2 regions of the Flavonifractor porci genome follow, and region 1 is predicted to be linked to the other one. Evidence: a T-box and tRNA genes for the amino acid it is inferred to sense, from the RefSeq annotation. Region 1 holds a T-box; the other holds one or more tRNA genes.
What was found. The T-box of region 1 lies ahead of ileS (isoleucine--tRNA ligase). A T-box ahead of a tRNA ligase gene usually reads a tRNA of that ligase, here a tRNA-Ile.
Positions count from the first base shown of each region.

Region 2: it encodes a tRNA-Ile, which carries the amino acid that the T-box ahead of ileS (isoleucine--tRNA ligase) is inferred to sense. The anticodon was not compared.

Region 1 covers NZ_JBBHLB010000011.1:56,503-70,708, reverse strand. The annotation lists gene mutL (DNA mismatch repair endonuclease MutL) at 1-500, shown strand, start outside; gene hfq (RNA chaperone Hfq) at 934-1,170, shown strand; gene WHJ28_RS10940 (biotin/lipoyl attachment domain-containing protein) at 1,185-2,471, shown strand; gene WHJ28_RS10935 (YggS family pyridoxal phosphate-dependent enzyme) at 2,549-3,256, shown strand; gene WHJ28_RS10930 (cell division protein SepF) at 3,281-3,790, shown strand; gene WHJ28_RS10925 (DivIVA domain-containing protein) at 4,079-4,807, shown strand; gene WHJ28_RS10920 (VOC family protein) at 4,879-5,238, shown strand; T-box leader at 5,319-5,537, shown strand; gene ileS (isoleucine--tRNA ligase) at 5,731-8,526, shown strand; gene lspA (signal peptidase II) at 8,673-9,128, shown strand; gene WHJ28_RS10905 (RluA family pseudouridine synthase) at 9,125-10,039, shown strand; gene WHJ28_RS10900 (HAD-IIB family hydrolase) at 10,036-10,890, shown strand; gene WHJ28_RS10895 (biotin--[acetyl-CoA-carboxylase] ligase) at 11,060-12,043, opposite strand; gene WHJ28_RS10890 (biotin transporter BioY) at 12,219-12,758, shown strand; gene yabP (sporulation protein YabP) at 12,822-13,112, shown strand; partial or broken gene yabQ (spore cortex biosynthesis protein YabQ) at 13,114-13,371, shown strand; gene WHJ28_RS10880 (septum formation initiator family protein) at 13,607-13,882, shown strand; gene WHJ28_RS10875 (S1 RNA-binding domain-containing protein) at 13,911-14,206, shown strand, end outside.
Region 2 covers NZ_JBBHLB010000033.1:166-5,064, forward strand. The annotation lists rRNA gene WHJ28_RS16375 (23S ribosomal RNA) at 1-2,753, opposite strand, end outside; tRNA gene WHJ28_RS16380 (tRNA-Ala) at 3,033-3,108, opposite strand; tRNA gene WHJ28_RS16385 (tRNA-Ile) at 3,122-3,198, opposite strand; rRNA gene WHJ28_RS16390 (16S ribosomal RNA) at 3,418-4,899, opposite strand, start outside.

The DNA.
Region 1 (14,206 bases):
TGCTCCTCATCGATAAGCACGCCGCCCATGAGCGGATGAACTTTGACCGCCTGAAGGCGGCGGGGTACACCCCCATGGTCCAGACCCTCCTGACCCCGGTGGTCTTTACCCCTCCGGCGGAGGAGGGGGCCGCGCTGCTGGCTCAGCTGCCCCTGCTGGAGCGCTTTGGCTTTGAGGCGGAGGACTTTGGCGGCGGGGCCATCATCGTGCGCGCCGCCCCCGACGACGTGGACGCCGCCGCCATTCCCGACGTGCTGCTGGAGCTGGCGGGCAGGCTCATTACCTGCGGCACCGCCGACCCGGACAGCGCCCGGGACGCCCTCCTCCACACCATGGCCTGCAAGGCGGCCATCAAGGGGGGCCAGAAAAACGGGGAGGCCGAACTGCTCAAGGTAGCCCGTGCCGTCATGGCGGGCACGGTCAAGTATTGCCCCCATGGCAGGCCGGTTGCGATAGAATTGACCCGCCAACAGATTGAAAAACGGTTCGGCAGAGCATAAACTTGACCTTGTGCGCGCCGTCGGCGCGTCCAAGCGTTTTGCGCAGCAAAACCTTGCCGCAGGGCGAATTCACTTCGCCCGAGGATGTAAAATCATCGGGGGTCCCCGGCGGGCCTGCCCGCTGGGGCACAAGTATTGCCCCCATGGCAGGCCGGTTGCGATAGAATTGACCCGCCAGCAGATTGAGAAGCGATTCGGACGGGCGTAAGCTTCCCCCCGGTGGGGGGAAGCTGGCAGCCATAGGCTGACTGATGAGGGGTTCCTTCTTACCCACGCCCCCTCATCCGGCCCTGCGGGCCACCTTCCTCCCGAGGGGGAAGGCAGGTATGTAAACTCGTCCCGGGAAATGTGCTCCCTTCCCCAACATCCGACAAAACATTTCCAGCAATTGGTATATATTGGATGTATCTCAGAGAAAAAGGAGTGCATCCATATGCAAAAGACACCCAACCTGCAAGACCTGTTCCTGCTCCGCGCCCGGCGGACCCATGCCAACGTCACCACCTTTTTGATGAACGGCTATCAGCTGAAAGGCCAGATCGTGGGCTATGACGCCTTTGTGGTGGTACTTATGACGGGGGACAAGCAGCAGGTGATCTACAAGCACGCCATCTCCACCATTGTGCCCGAACGGGCCGTCTCTCTGGAGCGGGAGGAGCGTGGCGACTGACCAAAGGAGCGCCTATGAAGCAAGGTTCTTTGAATGCCCGCATCGTGATGCTGCTGGTACTGGCCGCGGTACTTATTTCCATCGGGGTCTCCGCCCTGCGCAGCCTGCGGGAACTCTATCCCACGGTGCTGGCCTATACCTATACCGTCAGCGACAGTGTGGAGACCACCGGCTTTCTGGTCCGGCAGGAGACCGTCCTGCCCGGCCAGGGGGGCACGGTGGAGGTCCTGCCCCAGGAGGGAGAGAAGGTGAGCCGGGGCGAGACGGTGGCCCTGCTCTACCAGAGCGACGCCGGCCTTGCCCAGCGGTCCACCCTCCAGCAGCTGATGCTGGAGCAGGAGCAGCTGGAATATGCCCTGGCTCAGACCGGCGGCAGCGGCGACTCCGCCCAGCTCAGCGACCGGGTGGCCGATTCCATCGCCAACCTGCGGGGAGCGGCCGCCTCCGGCGACCTTACCGGGCTGGAGAGCCAGACCATGGACCTGAAGAGCCTGGTTTACAAGCGCAGTTACACCTTTGGTACGGAGGGAGAGGATTCCACCGCCGCCCTCCAGGCCTCTCTGGACAGCGTCAATGCCCAGATCGCTTCCCTTACGGCCCAGGCCTCCCAGAGCACCAGCCGGGTGACTGCCGCCCAGTCGGGCACCTTTTCCGGTCTGGTGGACGGATATGAAAGCCTGATTACTCCGGCCATGCTGGAGACCCTCACCCCCGCCCAGCTGAAGGACCTGTCCAGCCAGAAGCCGGCGGAGGACACCTCCGCCATCGGTAAGCTCATCACCAACTCCACCTGGTACTTTGCCTGCACCCTGCCGGAGGCGGACGCCGCCCGGCTGGTGGAGGGGCGGAGCATCACCGTCCGCTTTTCCCGGGACTGGTCGGGAGAGGTGTACATGAAGGTGGAGCGGCTGGGCGACCCGGCCGACGGGCAGGTGGTGGCGGTGCTGTCCACCGACAAGTTCCTGTCCGACACCACCCTGCTGCGGCGGCAGACCGTGGAACTGGTCTTTGACACCACCTCGGGTATCCGCCTGCCCAAGGAGGCCCTGCGGGTGGAGCAGCAGACCGTCACCGACAGCGAGACCGGGGAAGAAAAGCAGGTCAACATGACCTGCGTTTACGCTCTGGTGGGCCAGCGGGCTGAACGCAAGCAGGTACAGGTGGTGGCCGAGGAGGAAAACTACCTTTTGGTGACCCCTGTCACCGACTCCGCCCCCTCTCAGGCCAAAAAGGCCCTGCGGGCGGGCGACCAGATCATCATCTCCTCCGGCCAGCTGTATGACGGCAAGGTCATTGATTAGTTTGGACGATCCCTCTGCGCCCAAGACGCGCAGGCGGTTTTGCCTTATTATGTGTGTATTTTTTGGAGGTGCCTATCATGTCCCTGGAAGAGAAAGTAGCGCAGGTCAAGGCCAACATCGCCGCCGCGGCCCGTGAGGTGGGCCGGGACCCGTCCGAGATCACCCTGGTGGCCGCCACCAAGGTTCAGACCTCGGATACCATCCGGCAGGCCATCGCCGCCGGCGTCACCATCTGCGGAGAGAACCGGGTCCAGGAGATGACCGCCCATCTGGATGACGACGCCTATGCCGGGGCCGCCCTTCACTTCATCGGCCATCTCCAGACCAACAAGGTCAAACAGGTGGTGGGCCGGGTGGATCTCATTGAGTCGGTAGGCTCGGAGCACCTGCTGGACGCCATCGAGGCTCAGGCCGCCAAGCTGGACCTGGTGCAGGACATCCTGCTGGAGATCAACATCGGCGGGGAGGAGTCCAAAAGCGGCATTTCCCCCGACCAGCTGCCCGCTCTGGCCCAGAAAGCGGCCGCCTGCCCCCATGTGAATCTGCGGGGACTGATGGCCATCCCTCCGGTGGCGGAGGGACCGGACGGAAACCGGCCCTTTTTTGCAAAAATGCGTCAGCTTTTTGTTGACATAAGAGACAAGATGTCGGATAATGGAACCACAATCGACTGTCTTTCTATGGGAATGAGCGGCGATTATGAGGACGCCGTCCGCGAGGGCGCTACCCTGGTGCGCGTAGGCACCGCCCTGTTCGGCCCCCGCCCTCCCATGCATAAAGCTTGATTATGATTCAGGAGGTAACCGAATATGGGATTGTTTGATGAGCTGCGGCGGCTGGCCCGCCCCTATGAGGACGAGCCGGAGGACGACTACGAGGACGACTTCGAGCCTGTCTCCCGCAGTGAGCGGATGGACCGCACCGGCGGCGACCGTCTGGAGCGCAAGAGCGCCAAGAGCCAGGCCGTTTCCGAGTCCACCGGCAGCCTCTATTCCCTGGATAACGAGCGCCGCAGCAACAAGGTGGTCAACATCCACACCACCACCCAGCTGCAGGTGGTGCTGGTGAAGCCCGAGCGCTTTGAGAACGCCAGCGAGATCGCCGACCATCTGCGCGAAAAGCGCACCGTGGTCCTCAACCTGGAGTCCACCAACAAGGACATTGCCCGCCGCCTGCTGGACTTCCTGTCCGGCGTGGCCTACGCCAACGAGGGCAAGATCAAGAAGGTGGCCATCTCCACTTACATCATCACGCCCTACAACGTGGACATCCTGGGCGATCTCATTGATGAGTTGGAGAACAACGGGCTGTATTTCTAAACCCGGTCTCTGGAGAACAACGTCCACGTTGTCCCGCCGGGAGTCCGGCGTCCCAAGCGTTTTTGCGCAGCAAAAACCTTGATGCCGGGCGAATTCATTTCGCCCGAGCAGATTTAAAAACGGGGTCCCCGCACGATACGCAGCATCGGGTGGGGCGGACATTCTGGGCGATCTCATCGACGAGCTGGAGAACAACGGGCTGTATTTCTAACATAGCCGCCGGGCGGGTCCCAGACCCGCCCCTTCAAAAATCTGTATAAGACACAAAAAATCAGGGGGAATCAACCTATGCTTACGCCGCAGGAAGTTTCGGAACACGCCTTTACCAAGGCGTTTAACGGATATAATATGTCGATGGTGGACGAATTTCTGGATATCCTGACGGCGGATTACACCACCCTCTACAAGGAAAACGCCACCCTGAAGGCCAAGATGAAGGTGCTGGTGGAGAAGGTGGAGGAGTACCGCTCCACCGAGGACGCCATGCGCAAGGCCCTGATGACCGCCCAGAAGATGGCGGACGATCTGGTGGCCGAGGCCGAGACCAAGCGCAGCCAGCTGATGCAGAACGCCGAGGCCGACGCAAAGGCCCGCATTGCCGAGCTGCAGCAGTCCATCCGGGACGAGCAGATGCGCCTGGTGGCCGCCCAGCAGTCCACCGCCGCCTATGTGGGCAAGCTCAAGGAGCTCCACCAGCACGAGATGGACTTCCTCAGCGGCCTGTCTAAAGTGACCGCCGCCGCCCCTGTATCCGTGGACCCGGTGGGGGACACCGCCCGGGACATTGAGGAGAATGTGGAGCGGATCATCCAGAAGGAGCAGGAGGAGGACACCACCGACCTGTCCGCCCCCGAGGGCGCCAAGGAGAGCAGCCTGTACGATGAGCTGATGGAACTCAGCGGCCGGAAGGCCCCCGCCGCCCCTGCGGAGGAGGACGAGGATGACGTGGTGGAGGAGCCCACCCGCCGTATCGACTTTGATAACCTGCAGTTCGGCAAGGACTACGAGATCCGCTGAACCACTCACAAACCATGACGGAAGGCGCCGCGGTTTTCCACGGCGCCTCTTTTTTATCTGGAGGTATGACCATGCACTATCTGCACACCACCCTTTACGTCACCGATCTGGAGGCTTCCGTCTCCTTTCTGGAAAACTGGACCGGGCTGAAGGTCCTTCGCCGGTTTTCCATGGGCGACGCCCACTTTGCCTTCCTCTCCGGCGGGGAGGGGGAGACCGCCGTGGAGCTGATCCAGGGCGCCGGCCGCTCTGACGTCCGCTATGCCGGCCTGTCCCTGGGCTTCGCCGTGGCCGACCTGGACGGGGAGCGGGCCCGGGCGGAGGTCGCCGGACTGAACCCCAGCCCCATCCGTGAGCCCCATCCGGGGGTCCGCTTCTGTTTCCTCACCGGTCCGGACGGACTTACCGTTCAGCTGATGCAAAAGGGGTAAAACCCCTTGACAGAAGCCCTGCAAACGGGTAAGATACTGGGAGACGCCGAAAAAGGGCGTCTCCCAGTGATTTTCATCTGTAACATGCTGTGACGAGGACGAGTACCGCCCCCAACCCTGCGCAGAGAGCCGCCATTTTGGTGCAAGGCGGACAGGACGGGCCGGGAAAATCACCTCTGAGCATGGCCGCCGAACTGAGTAAGCGGCCCCGGCTGGCCCCGTTACAGGCTGTCGAGTGGTTCCGGTATGCCCGGAACAATGAGAGTGGTACCGCAGAGGTGTGCGCCTTTGTCTCTTAAGAGACGAAGGCGCTTTTTGTTTGCCTGTCTCTGGCTTCCCCCCTGTGGGGGGAAGCTGGCAGCCGCAGGCTGACTGATGAGGGGTTCCCCCTTGCCTGCGCCCCCTCATCCGGCCCCCTGGCCCACCTTCTCCCCTGGGGGGAGAAGGTTTTCCCCATGCGTTATTTTAATTTCAACATAAAGGAGAACCATCATGGACTACAACCAGACTGTCCACCTGCCCCAGACCGACTTCCCCATGCGGGCAGGCCTGCCCAAGCGCGAGCCCGATATGCTCCAGGAGATGTACGACCACGACCTCTACAACAAGATGGTGGGGCGTAACGACGGCAAGCCCACCTTCGTCCTCCACGACGGCCCGCCCTACGCCAACGGCAACATCCACATCGGCACCGCCCTGAACAAGATCCTCAAGGACATCATCGTCAAAGAGAAGAACATGACCGGCCATTACGCCCCCTACGTCCCCGGCTGGGACACCCACGGCCTGCCCATCGAGTCCGCCGTCCTCAAGGACAAGAAGGTCAAGCGGGACGAGATGACCACCGCCCAGTTCCGCACCAAGTGCCGGGAGTACGCCGAGGGCTACATCGCCAAGATGACCGAGCAGTTTAAGCGCCTGGGCGTGCTGGGCGAGTGGGACAACCCCTATATCACCCTGCTGCCCGAGTTTGAGGCCAAGCAGATCGAGGTCTTTGGCAAGATGGCTGAGAAGGGCCTGATCTACAAGGGCATGAAGCCCGTGTACTGGTGCCCCGCCGACCAGACCGCTCTGGCCGAGGCCGAGATCGAGTACGCCGACGACCCCTGTACCACCATCTTCGTCAAGTTCCCTGTCAAGGACGACAAGGGCAAGCTGGGCCAGTACGCCGACCTGAGCCGCACCTACTTCGTGATCTGGACCACCACCCCCTGGACCATCCCCGGCAACTTCGCCATCTGCCTGAACGCCGAGTTCGACTACGTGCTGCTCCAGGTGCCGAGCGGCGACGTGTACGTGCTGGCCAAGGACCTGGCCGAGAGCGTGTGCAAGGCCGCCCACATCGACTATGAGGCCTGCAAGGTGCTGGCCGAGCTGAAGGGCTCTGAGTTTGAGCTGATGACCGCCAAGCACCCCCTGTTTGACCGGGAGTCCGTCATCCTCAACGGCGAGCACGTCACCCTGGACGCCGGTTCTGGCTGCGTCCACACCGCCCCCGGCTTCGGCGCCGAGGACTTCCAGATCTGCCAGCAGTACGACAAGGCTGGCCTCACCAACATCGGCGTGCCCGTGCCCGTCAACGCCAAGGGTGTCATGACCGACGAGCGCTACAACGGCCAGTTCTACGCCAAGGGCAACGACATGGTGGTGGAGGACCTGGAGAAGGAAGGCTTCCTGGTGGCCAAGGAGCAGATCACCCACTCCTACCCCCACTGCTGGCGCTGCAAGAACCCCATCATCTACCGTGCCACCGAGCAGTGGTTCTGCTCCGTGGACGCCATCAAGGACGCCGCCGTCAAGTCCTGCGACGACATCCAGTGGAAGCCTGAGTGGGGCAAGGAGCGCATGATCTCCATGATCTCCGAGCGCAACGACTGGTGTATTTCCCGCCAGCGCGTGTGGGGCGTGCCCATCCCCATCTTCTACTGCGATGACTGCGGTGAGGACATCGTCACCCCCGAGACCATCGCCCATGTGGCCGACCTCTTCCGCCAGCACGGCTCCAACGTGTGGTTCGACCGTGAGCCCAAGGATCTGCTGCCCCAGGGCTTCGTATGTCCCAAGTGCGGTAAGACTCACTTCTCCAAGGAGTCCGACATCATGGACGTGTGGTTCGACTCCGGCTCCACCTGGGCTGCCGTGGCCGCAGAGCGTCCCTACCTGAAGTATCCCGCCGACCTGTACCTGGAGGGCGGCGACCAGTACCGCGGCTGGTTCCAGTCCTCCATGCTCACCTCCATCGCCGTCAACGGCGTGGCCCCCTACAAGCAGATCGCCACCCACGGCTGGACCGTGGACGGCGAGGGCAAGGCCATGCACAAGTCCCTGGGCAACGCCGTGTCCCCCGATGAGGTCATCAAGGAGTACGGCGCCGATATGCTCCGCCTGTGGGTGGCTTCCGCCGACTACACCCAGGATATGCGTATCTCCAAGGACATCATGAAGCAGCTCTCCCAGGCCTACCTGAAGATCCGCAACACCGCCCGCTATATGCTGGGCAACCTGTGCGACTTCGATCCTGACGCCAACCTGGTGCCGGTTGAGAGACTGATGGACCTGGACCGCTACGCCCTCCACTGCCTCAACGAGCTGGTGAAGAACGTCCGGGCCGCCTACGACCGCTACGAGTTCCACGGTGTGTACCGCGCCATCTACAACTTCTGCGTGGTGGATATGTCCAACTTCTACCTGGACATCATCAAGGACCGCCTGTACTGCGGCAGCGAGGCCGAGCGCCGCTCCGCCCAGACCGCCCTCTACTATATCCTGGACGGCATGACCCGCCTGGTGGCCCCCATCCTGGCCTTCACCTCCGACGAGATCTGGCACGCCATGAAGCACGCCAAGGGCGTGGACGCCGAGAGCGTGCTGCTCAATGATATGCCCGAGGACAACGCCGCCTTCGCTCTGGACGAGGGCTCCAAGGACCGCTGGGCCAAGCTGGTGGCTCTCCGTGACGCCGTCAACAAGGCCCTGGAGAACGCCCGCAACGCCGGCGTGTTCAAGAAGGCCCAGGACACCGAGGTGACTGTCTCCGTGTCTGCTGAGGACGCCGCCTTCCTGAAGGACGTGGACCTGGCCTCCCTGTGCATCGTGTCCAAGGTCACCGTCACCACCGACAGTGTGGAGGGGGAGAAGAACCAGGAGTGCCTCATCCCCTGCACCATCGCCGTCAAGCTGTCCGAGGCCCCCAAGTGCCCCCGCTGCTGGAACCACAACGACGCCATCGGCACCGACGGCCATCACGCCGAGCTGTGCCCCCGCTGCGCCGCTGTTGTTGGGGAATAATTGTAACCTGAAACATCAAAAAGGACGCCGCTTCTGCGGCGTCCTTTTTTGCAGTTGGGTCCTTTCTGCACCTCCACCAAAGGCTTGCCCATCGGGGCCGTCCATGTTACAATGAAGAGAACGATTTGTCAAAGGAGCCTAAAACTATGCTCTACGCCATTTTGGCCGCCGCTCTGGTGGTGCTGGACCAGCTGGTGAAATTCCTGGTCCGGGCCAACATCCCCCTGGGGGAGGGGGTCCCTTTTCTGCCCCACATCCTCCAGCTGACCTACTACCAGAACACCGGCGCGGCCTTCTCCATCTTTGAAGAACACACCTGGATTCTCACCCTGATCTCGACGGCTGCCTCCATCCTCATCATCGTGCTGATGGTCAGAAAAACCTTCAACCACCCCTTCGGCATGGTCTCCCTGGCCCTGGTGCTGGCGGGTGCGGTGGGCAACCTCATTGACCGGCTCTTCCTGGGCTATGTCACCGACATGTTCCAGACTCTGTTTATGAACTTCCCCATCTTCAATGTGGCGGATATCTGCATCGTGTGCGGCGGCATTGCCTTCTGTGTCTACTTCCTGCTGTTTTGCAAAGAGGAGGACAAGGCATGACCCCTCTGCATCTGACCGCCGACCGGGCGGGGGAGCGGGCCGACCAGTTTCTGGCCCGGATGCTGCCCGAGCTGACCCGCTCAGCGGCCCAGCGGCTGCTGGAGGAGGGAGCCGTCACCCTGAACGGCCTGCCGGTAAAGAAGAACTACAAGACCAATGCCGGGGACGAGCTGGTGCTGGCCCTGCCCGACCCCGCCCCCATCGACGTTCTGCCCCAGGATATCCCCCTGGACGTGATCTACGAGGACGACGACGTCATCGCCGTCAACAAGCCGGTGGGCCTGGTGGTCCACCCCGCCGCCGGGCATCCCGACGGCACTTTGGTCAACGCACTGTTATATCACTGCGGTAATTCACTTTCTGGAATCAACGGAGAACTGCGCCCCGGCATTGTGCACCGCATTGACCGGGACACCTCGGGGCTCATCATTGCCGCCAAGAACGACTTTGCCCACCTGTCTCTGGCGGAGCAGCTTCAGGACCACTCCCTGTACCGGGAATACGAGGCGGTGTGCGTGGGCAATTTAAAGGACAAATCGGGCACCGTGGACGCCCCCATCTTCCGCCACCCCACCGACCGGAAGAAGATGGCGGTGAACAAGCTCCAGGGCCGGCGGGCGGTGACCCACTGGTCGGTGCTGGAGCATTTGAACGGTTATACCCACATCCAGTGCCGCCTGGAGACCGGACGCACCCACCAGATCCGGGTCCACATGGCCTACATGGGCCACCCCCTGCTGGGAGACGTGGTCTACGGGTCCAAAAAGCCCTGGCCGGGGCTGGCGGGGCAGTGCCTCCACGCCCGGCGGCTGTCCTTTATCCACCCCCGTATCGGGGAACGGGTGACTCTGGAGTGCCCGCTGCCCCGCTGGTTTGAGGCGGTGTTGACAAGGCTGCGCTCCATGGGATAAACTTTATTGATAAAATCACTTTATTCAGAAGGGAGGCGGCTGCCATCGGAAAGTTTGACGGTGTTCTGCTGGTCAGCGATTTTGACGATACCCTCTATGGTGAGAATATGCAGGTGGCGCCCGCCAACCTGACCGCCCTGGAGTACTTTACCCGGGAGGGAGGCATCTTCACGGTGGCCACCGGACGGGCCCACCCCACCTTTGCCCCTCATGCCCACTGCGCCCCCATCAACGCGCCGGTGGTGCTGTCCAACGGCTCGGCCCTGTACGACTTTGACGAGGACCGGATGGTGTACGAGACCTTCCTGCCCCTGCGGGTGCAGGAGGACCTGCAGCAGGTGGCACGGGACATCCCGGAGATTGGCTTTGAAGCCTACCACCACGACGATATCTACGTCTACCAGCCCAACGAGGTCACCCACCGGCATCTGACCCGGGCTGGGGCCACTGCGTCGGAGGTTCCCATTGCCCAGATGCCTCTGCCCTGGAGCAAGGTTATTTTGCAGCAGCGCAACGAGGTATTGCTGGAGACCCAGCGGTATATGCTGGATCGGTGGGCAAAGCACTACGAGGTCATTTTCTCCAACGCCGTGCTGCTGGAGCTCACCCGGAAGGGGAGCAACAAGGGTGGCATGGTGGCCTATCTGGCCAACTATCTGGGCTTGGACCCCAAGAAGATCTACTGCGTGGGGGACAACCAGAACGACATCCCCATGCTGGCCATCTCGGCCATCCCCTTTGCCCCCTCCAACTGCGCCCAGGAGGTCAAGGACTGGGGGGCCCGCATCCTGTGCTCCTGCGAGGAGGGCTGCGTGGCCCAGATCGTGGAGATTCTGGACTCGATTTATTAAAACACCAAAAGGGACCGCACCCAAGAGGTGCGGTCCCTTTTTCTTTCTGACCTTCCCCCCAGAGGGGGGAAGGTGGGCCCCAGGGCCGGATGAGGGGGGCTTACCGGAGGAGCCCCTCATCAGTCTCGCTGCGCTCGCCAGCTTCCCCCCAGAGGGGGGAAGCCTCTTCTTACACATAACCCAGCAGGCCCCGGACGGATACTTCGCCGGAGGACAGGGCCTCCTCGCTGCCGTCGGCCCAGCGTACCACCAGGGCGAAGGTGTCGTCCACCCCCACCGCCGTGCCGATGCGCTCCTCCTGGCCCCGCAGCACCTTGATCTGACGGCCCACAGTGATGCAGTCCGCCCGGTACCGCTCCAGCCAGCTGTCCCATTGCCCGGGAAAGTCCCGGTCCAGCCTGTCCAACGCGTCCAGCAGGGCGGCGGCCATCTCCGCCCGCCTGGGGGCCTTTCCCAGCGCCTGGGCCAGAGAGATGGCCACGGGAGCCACCTCAGGACCGAAATCCTCCTCGGTTTGGCTGAGATTGACGCCGATACCCGCCACCACATAGCGCAGGGCGGCGGTCTCTCCCTCCAGCTCCAGCTCAGTGAGGATGCCGCACAGCTTGCGCCCCTCCAGAATCACGTCGTTGGGCCACTTGATGCCCGGTCGTAGGCCGCACACCTGCTCCACCGCGTCGCACACCGCCACCGCCGACCAGGCGGTGAGGGCGCTGACCTGCTCCAGAGGGCAGTCGGGCCGCAGCAGGGCGGACAGGTAGAGTCCCCCCGGCGGGGACACAAAGCTGCGGCCCCGGCGGCCCCGGCCTCCGGTCTGGGTGGCCGACACCACCACCAGCCCCTCGGGCGCCTGATCCACCGCCCGGCGCTTGACCTCGTTGTTGGTGGAGTCCACCGTGTCCAGGCACACCAGGTTGGAACCGATCTTCCGGCCCGGGTCCATCAGCTCCCCGGGAGAGAGGAGATCGGGGGAGTCCTCCAGAGCATAGCCCCGGCGGGGGGCGGAGGAGATCACATACCCCTCCTGCCGCAGGCCCTCCATGGCCTTCCACACCGCCGCCCGGCTTACCCCCAGCTTCTGACTCATGGCCTCCCCCGACAGGGGAGTGCCCTGCTGGGCCTTCAGCAGTGCCAGCACCTCGTCCCGCAGCATGGTCATCCATCCTCTCTGCTTTCAGCGGGCGGCCATAAAGGCCGCCCCTGCGTTTTTTCTATGGTATATTGTAGCCTGTCTCAGCTCTTTTTGTCAACCAATTTGATTTTATGGTTGACATTCTTTGTATTGTAAACTATAATCATTATCAAGTTTACAATTCGGAGGTACCACCATGAAAGTCAAGTCTCTGGTCCACGTCGCCGTGATGGCGGCTCTCATTACCCTGTGCGCCTGGATCACCATCCCCACGGTGGTGCCCTTTACCTTGCAGACCTTTGCCATTTTTGTGGCGGTAGGCATACTGGGGGGCAAGCTGGGCTCCCTGTCCGTGCTGGTCTACCTGCTGCTGGGGGCGGTGGGCCTGCCGGTGTTCTCCGGCTTTGCCGGCGGCATCGGTCGTTTTGCCGGGGTCACCGGCGGCTATCTTATGGGCTTTCTGCTCATCCCCCTGGTGATGTGGGGGGCTCAGGTCCTCTTTGGCAAGGGCCCGGTGGTCTTTGCGCTGTCCGGTATTGTAGGGCTGGCGGTGTGCTACGCCTTCGGCACCGCCTGGTTCGTGCTGATGTACGCCGCCACCAGCGGTCCCATTGGGGTGGTGTCTGCCCTGTGGACCTGCGTCATCCCCTTCCTGATCCCCGACGGCCTCAAGCTGGCTCTGGCGCTGGTTCTCAGCCGGCGTCTGGCCCCTGTGATGGCAAAGACCATGGCGTGACTCATATCCCATGCCCCTGTCCCATATAGTAGAGACAAGACTATGTGGGAAAGGGGCATTGTCATGCCGTATGAAAGTGAACGGGGCCGGCCGGAGGCGGCCCACCATCTGATCCTGGAGGACCGGGAGCGCCTGTCAGTGTCCGGGGTGGAGGAGGTGGAGAGCTTTGACGAAAATACCATCGTCATGCACACCTCCCAGGGTACCCTGATCATCCGGGGGGAGAACCTGCACATTGAAAAGCTGAGTCTGGACGGCGGGGACCTGAAGGTGGAGGGGGATGTGGACTCCCTGACCTACGAGGACGGCCGGGGGGATAAATCCGGCGGCTTCTTCGGCCGTCTGTTCCGCTGAGATGGAGATCTGGGTATGGGAGCAGGCCCTCTTTCTGCTGGGGGCGGTGGGCCTGGGAGCGGCGGCGGGGCTGGTATATGACCTGCTGCGCATCCTGCGGGTACGCCTGCCCCTCCCCCTCATCGGCGGGCTGCTGGACCTGGCATTTTGGCTGATGGTCACGGTATCCCTCTTCGTGTACACCACAGTGGCCGGCCGGGGAGAGGTGCGGGGCTATCTGCTGGCCGGGGTGCTGGCCGGCGGCGCAACTTATTTCTGGGCCCTGAGCCGGGGCTTTTTGTGGCTGGGCTACCGGCTGGCAGATTTTATTGGGGCGGTTTGGCACATCGTCACACTACCCCTTGTGGTGGTGGGGAAGGTCTGTAAAAAAATCGGAAAATCCGCAAAAAAAGCCTTCCATTATGAGCCGAAGTGGTATAAAATAAATGCAATATCCGATGAAACGGAAGATACCCTCCGGTCAGACCAGGCCGCCGACGGGGAAGGAGTCACCCATGAAACTCAAGAAAGCATCCCTTCTGACCAAACTCGTCATCCTGGCGCTGCTCATCGGCACGGCCACCGGCCTGCTGACCATGCGCGGTCAGCTTCAGGCCGCCCAGGCCGATCTGGCCGCCGCCCAAAAACAGGTGGAGGAGCAGAAGCAGGTCAACGCCGACCTGGCGGACGCCGTGGAAAACAGCGGCGATCCTGACCGGCAGGCTGACCTGGCCCGGGAGAAGCTGGGCCTGGTGGAACCGGGCGAATACGTCTTCCAGTTCACCGATTGAATTTTGAAAGAGAGGATTTTTCAGGCAAATGGAGTTTGGTGTTGGTACGATTGTGGAAGGAAAGGTCACAGGCATCACGAAGTTCGGCGCTTTCGTCTCGCTGCCCGAGGGCAAATCGGGGCTGGTGCATATCTCTGAGATCGCCTATTCCTATGTGAACGATGTAAAGGATCATCTGAAGGAAGGGCAGGAGGTCAAGGTCAAGGTCATCGGCATCGACGAGAACGGCCGTATCAACCTCTCCATTAAGAAGGCTATGGATCCGCCCCCCCGTCCCGTCGGTCACGGCGGTCAGGGCCGGCCCGGCGGACGTCCCGGCGGCTT
Region 2 (4,899 bases), on a different contig from region 1:
CCTTACTCCCGAAGGATGAGAGATCTAATCTTAGGGGGAGTTTCACGCTTAGATGCCTTCAGCGTTTATCTCGTCCGTACATAGCTACCCAGCCATGCCCTTGGCAGAACAACTGGTGCACCAGAGGTACGTCCATCCCGGTCCTCTCGTACTAAGGACAGCTCCCTTCAAATCTCTTACGCCCGCAACAGATAGGGACCGAACTGTCTCACGACGTTCTGAACCCAGCTCGCGTGCCACTTTAATCGGCGAACAGCCGAACCCTTGGGACCGAATTCAGCCCCAGGATGTGACGAGCCGACATCGAGGTGCCAAACCTCCCCGTCGCTGTGGACGCTTGGGGGAGATCAGCCTGTTATCCCCAGGGTAGCTTTTATCCGTTGAGCGACGGCACTTCCACTTGCATACCGCCGGATCACTAACTCCAACTTTCGTTACTGCTCGACCCGTCGGTCTCGCAGTTAGGCTCGTTTATGCGTTTACACTCACTGCACGGTTTCCGTCCGTGCTGAACGAACCTTTGAGCGCCTCCGTTACCTTTTAGGAGGCGACCGCCCCAGTCAAACTGCCCACCTAACAGTGTCCCCCGACCGGATTCACGGCCGCAGGTTAGAAAACCAGCAAATCAAGGGTGGTATCCCAAGGGTGACTCCACCAAAGCTGACGCCCTGGCTTCCAAGTCTCCCACCTATCCTGTACATGATTTACCGATTTCCAGTATTAAGCTACAGTAAAGCTCCATGGGGTCTTTCCGTCTAGTTGCGGGTAACTGGCTTCTTCACCAGTACAACAATTTCGCCGGGTGGGCTGTTGAGACAGTGCCCAAATCGTTACGCCATTCGTGCGGGTCAGAACTTACCTGACAAGGAATTTCGCTACCTTAGGACCGTTATAGTTACGGCCGCCGTTTACTGGGGCTTCGATTCAATGCTTCGGATTGCTCCTGACATCTCCTCTTAACCTTCCAGCACCGGGCAGGCGTCAGCCCCTATACGTCATCTTTCGATTTAGCAGAGACCTGTGTTTTTGGTAAACAGTCGCTTGGGCCTATTCGCTGCGGCCTCCCGTAGGAGGCTCCCCTTATCCCGAAGTTACGGGGTCATTTTGCCGAGTTCCTTAACAACCCTTCTCCCGTTGGCCTTAGGATTCTCTCCTCATCTACCTGTGTCGGTTTGCGGTACGGGCACCTTAGCATACCACACACCTTTTCTCGCCACAGAGCATCGCGGACTTCCCTACTTAATTTCGGTCCCTTACGCCCGGGTCAACCAACGCCCGGGTCCCGCTATCTCCATGTGTCAGTGTGCTTAAGGTTCGGTGGCTACGGAATTTCAACCGTATGTGCATCGACTACGCCTTTCGGCCTCGCCTTAGCTCCCGGCTTACCCTGGGCGGACGAACCTTCCCCAGGAAACCTTAGATTTTCGGCCATTATGATTCCCACATAATTCTCGCTACTCATTCCGGCATTCTCACTCGTGTAAAGTCCACCGCTGCTTCCGCTACGACTTCACCCCGTACACGACGCTCCCCTACCCCGCACATTGCTGTGCAGCCCAAGCTTCGGTGTTACGCTTAGCCCCGTTATATTTTCCGCGCAGAGTCACTCGACCAGTGAGCTATTACGCACTCTTTTAATGAGTGGCTGCTTCTAAGCCAACATCCTGGTTGTTTTCGCAACTCCACATCGTTTTCCACTTAGCGTATCTTTGGGACCTTAGCTGTGGGTCTGGGCTGTTTCCCTTTTGTCCACGAGACTTATCTCACGTAGACTGACTGCTAACCATCAATTATCCGGCATTCAGAGTTTGATAGGGTTCAGTAACCTTATCGGCCCCTAGCCCATTCAGTGCTTTACCTCCGGTAATCTAAGTTAACGCTAGCCCTAAAGCTATTTCGGGGAGAACCAGCTATCTCCGAGTTCGATTGGAATTTCACCGCTATCCACAGGTCATCACCGACCATTGCAACGGGCGTGTGTTCGGTCCTCCATGGGGTTTTACCCCCACTTCAACCTGCCCATGGATAGGTCACCCGGTTTCGGGTCTATTGCCACTGACTTCATGCGCGCTGTTCACACTCGGTTTCCCTTCGCCTCCGGTACTGAATACCTTAAGCTTGCCAGTAACAATAACTCGCCGGACCATTCTACAAAAGGTACCTCATCACCCTTTAACGGGCTTTGAGTGCTTGTAAGCACAAGGTTTCAGGTTCTCTTTCACTCCCCTCCCGGGGTCCTTTTCACCTTTCCCTCACGGTACTGCTCCTCTATCGGTCATCAGGTAGTATTTAGGGTTGGAGGGTGGTCCCCCCAGTTTCCCACCGGGTTTCACGTGTCCGGCGGTACTCTGGAACTCGACTAACAGGATTCGGTTTTCGCCTACGGGGCTCTCACCCGCTATGGCCGGCCTTCCCATACCGTTCGGCTAACCTATCCTGCCGTTGTGTCGGTCCACAACCCCGAAGGATAAATCCTTCGGTTTGCCCTCTTCCGCGTTCGCTCGCCACTACTTGCGGAATCTCTGTTGATTTCTCTTCCTCGCCCTACTTAGATGTTTCAGTTCAGGCGGTTCCCCACGTACGCCTATTTGATTCAACGCACGCTGACAGAGTATTGCTCTGCCGGGTTTCCCCATTCGGAAATCTGCGGGTCAATGCTTATGTGCAGCTCACCGCAGCTTATCGCAGCTTGTCACGTCCTTCATCGGCTCCTGATGCCAAGGCATTCCCCTTGCGCTCTTTATAGCTTGACCTTAGTAGAACAGTCTCATTTCTGAGCTGTTCTCTATTCGATCATGAATTATGCAGGCCTCACAGAAGTTTTGCAATTGGCTACATTGTTTTACCCATTCACTAGAACGGCTTTCGCCATTCTATCTTTAAGTTCCACAACATTGCTGTTATTGCCCTCTGTTGCTTGCTCTTCATACTTTCCATCTGCATTGTTCAGTTTTCAAGGTGCTGACTTCCAACCTCTTTCAAGGTCAGATCGAAACATCTGTTGCCAGGTGCTTCGATCTGATATTGAATTGTGGTGGAGATAGTCGGGCTCGAACCGACGACCCCCTGCTTGCAAAGCAGGTGCTCTCCCAGCTGAGCTATACCCCCATCGAGAGAGAAGTGGTGGGCCCAAGTGGACTCGAACCACCGACCTCACGATTATCAGTCGTGCGCTCTAGCCAGCTGAGCTATGGGCCCGCGTCGCCGCAAAGTCCGCTCCACTCGCAACAGCCTCGGGGCTATTTCTCGCTTCGCTCCCTTGCGTCTCCTTCCCCCATTCAAACCCACTTCGTTGGGCTTTGAATGGGTACCCAGGGCGTGTGCCCTCTAAATTAAACAACGTGAAAGTCATCTCCGCTCCAGAAAGCTGACCGTAGGACGTTACAAACAACTCTCGGTTGCTTGAAGTCTCCTTAGAAAGGAGGTGATCCAGCCGCACCTTCCGATACGGCTACCTTGTTACGACTTCACCCCAATTATCGAACCCACCTTCGGCCGCGCCCCCCTTGCGGTTAGGCTACGGACTTCGGGTGTTCCCGACTCTCATGGTGTGACGGGCGGTGTGTACAAGGCCCGGGAACGTATTCACCGCGGCATGCTGATCCGCGATTACTAGCGATTCCAACTTCATACAGGCGGGTTTCAGCCTGCAATCCGAACTGGGATGGCTTTTAGGGATTTGCTCCACCTCGCGGCTTTGCCTCCCTCTGTTAACCACCATTGTAGTACGTGTGTGGCCCAGGACATAAGGGGCATGATGATTTGACGTCGTCCCCACCTTCCTCCGTTTTGTCAACGGCAGTCTCGCTAGAGTGCTCTTGCGTAGCAACTAACAATAAGGGTTGCGCTCGTTGCGGGACTTAACCCAACATCTCACGACACGAGCTGACGACAACCATGCACCACCTGTCACCGGTGCCCCGAAGGGAAAGCCTATCTCTAGGCCGGTCACCGGGATGTCAAGCCCTGGTAAGGTTCTTCGCGTTGCTTCGAATTAAACCACATACTCCACCGCTTGTGCGGGCCCCCGTCAATTCCTTTGAGTTTCAACCTTGCGATCGTACTCCCCAGGTGGGATACTTATTGTGTTAACTGCGGCACGGAGGGGGTCAGACCCCCCACACCTAGTATCCATCGTTTACGGCGTGGACTACCAGGGTATCTAATCCTGTTTGCTCCCCACGCTTTCGCGCCTCAGCGTCAGTTACTGTCCAGCAATCCGCCTTCGCCACTGGTGTTCCTCCGTATATCTATGCATTTCACCGCTACACACGGAATTCCGATTGCCTCTCCAGCACTCAAGAACTACAGTTTCAAATGCAGGCTATGGGTTGAGCCCATAGTTTTCACATCTGACTTGCAGTCCCGCCTACACGCCCTTTACACCCAGTAAATCCGGATAACGCTTGCCACCTACGTATTACCGCGGCTGCTGGCACGTAGTTAGCCGTGGCTTATTCATTCGGTACCGTCATTTTCTTCGTCCCGAATAAAAGAAGTTTACAACCCGAAAGCCTTCATCCTTCACGCGGCGTTGCTGGGTCAGGCTTGCGCCCATTGCCCAATATTCCCCACTGCTGCCTCCCGTAGGAGTCTGGGCCGTGTCTCAGTCCCAATGTGGCCGGTCAACCTCTCAGTCCGGCTACTGATCGTCGCCTTGGTGGGCCGTTACCCCGCCAACTAGCTAATCAGACGCGAGGCCATCTCAGAGCGATAAATCTTTGGCAGCCAGAGTCATGCGACCCAGCTGCATTATGCGGTATTAGCAGTCCTTTCGGACTGTTATTCCCCACTCCGAGGCAGGTTCCTCACGCGTTACTCACCCGTCCGCCACTAAGTAACTCAATCCATTGGACGAATCCTCTGTCATGAGCACTCCGTTCGACTTGCATGTGTTAA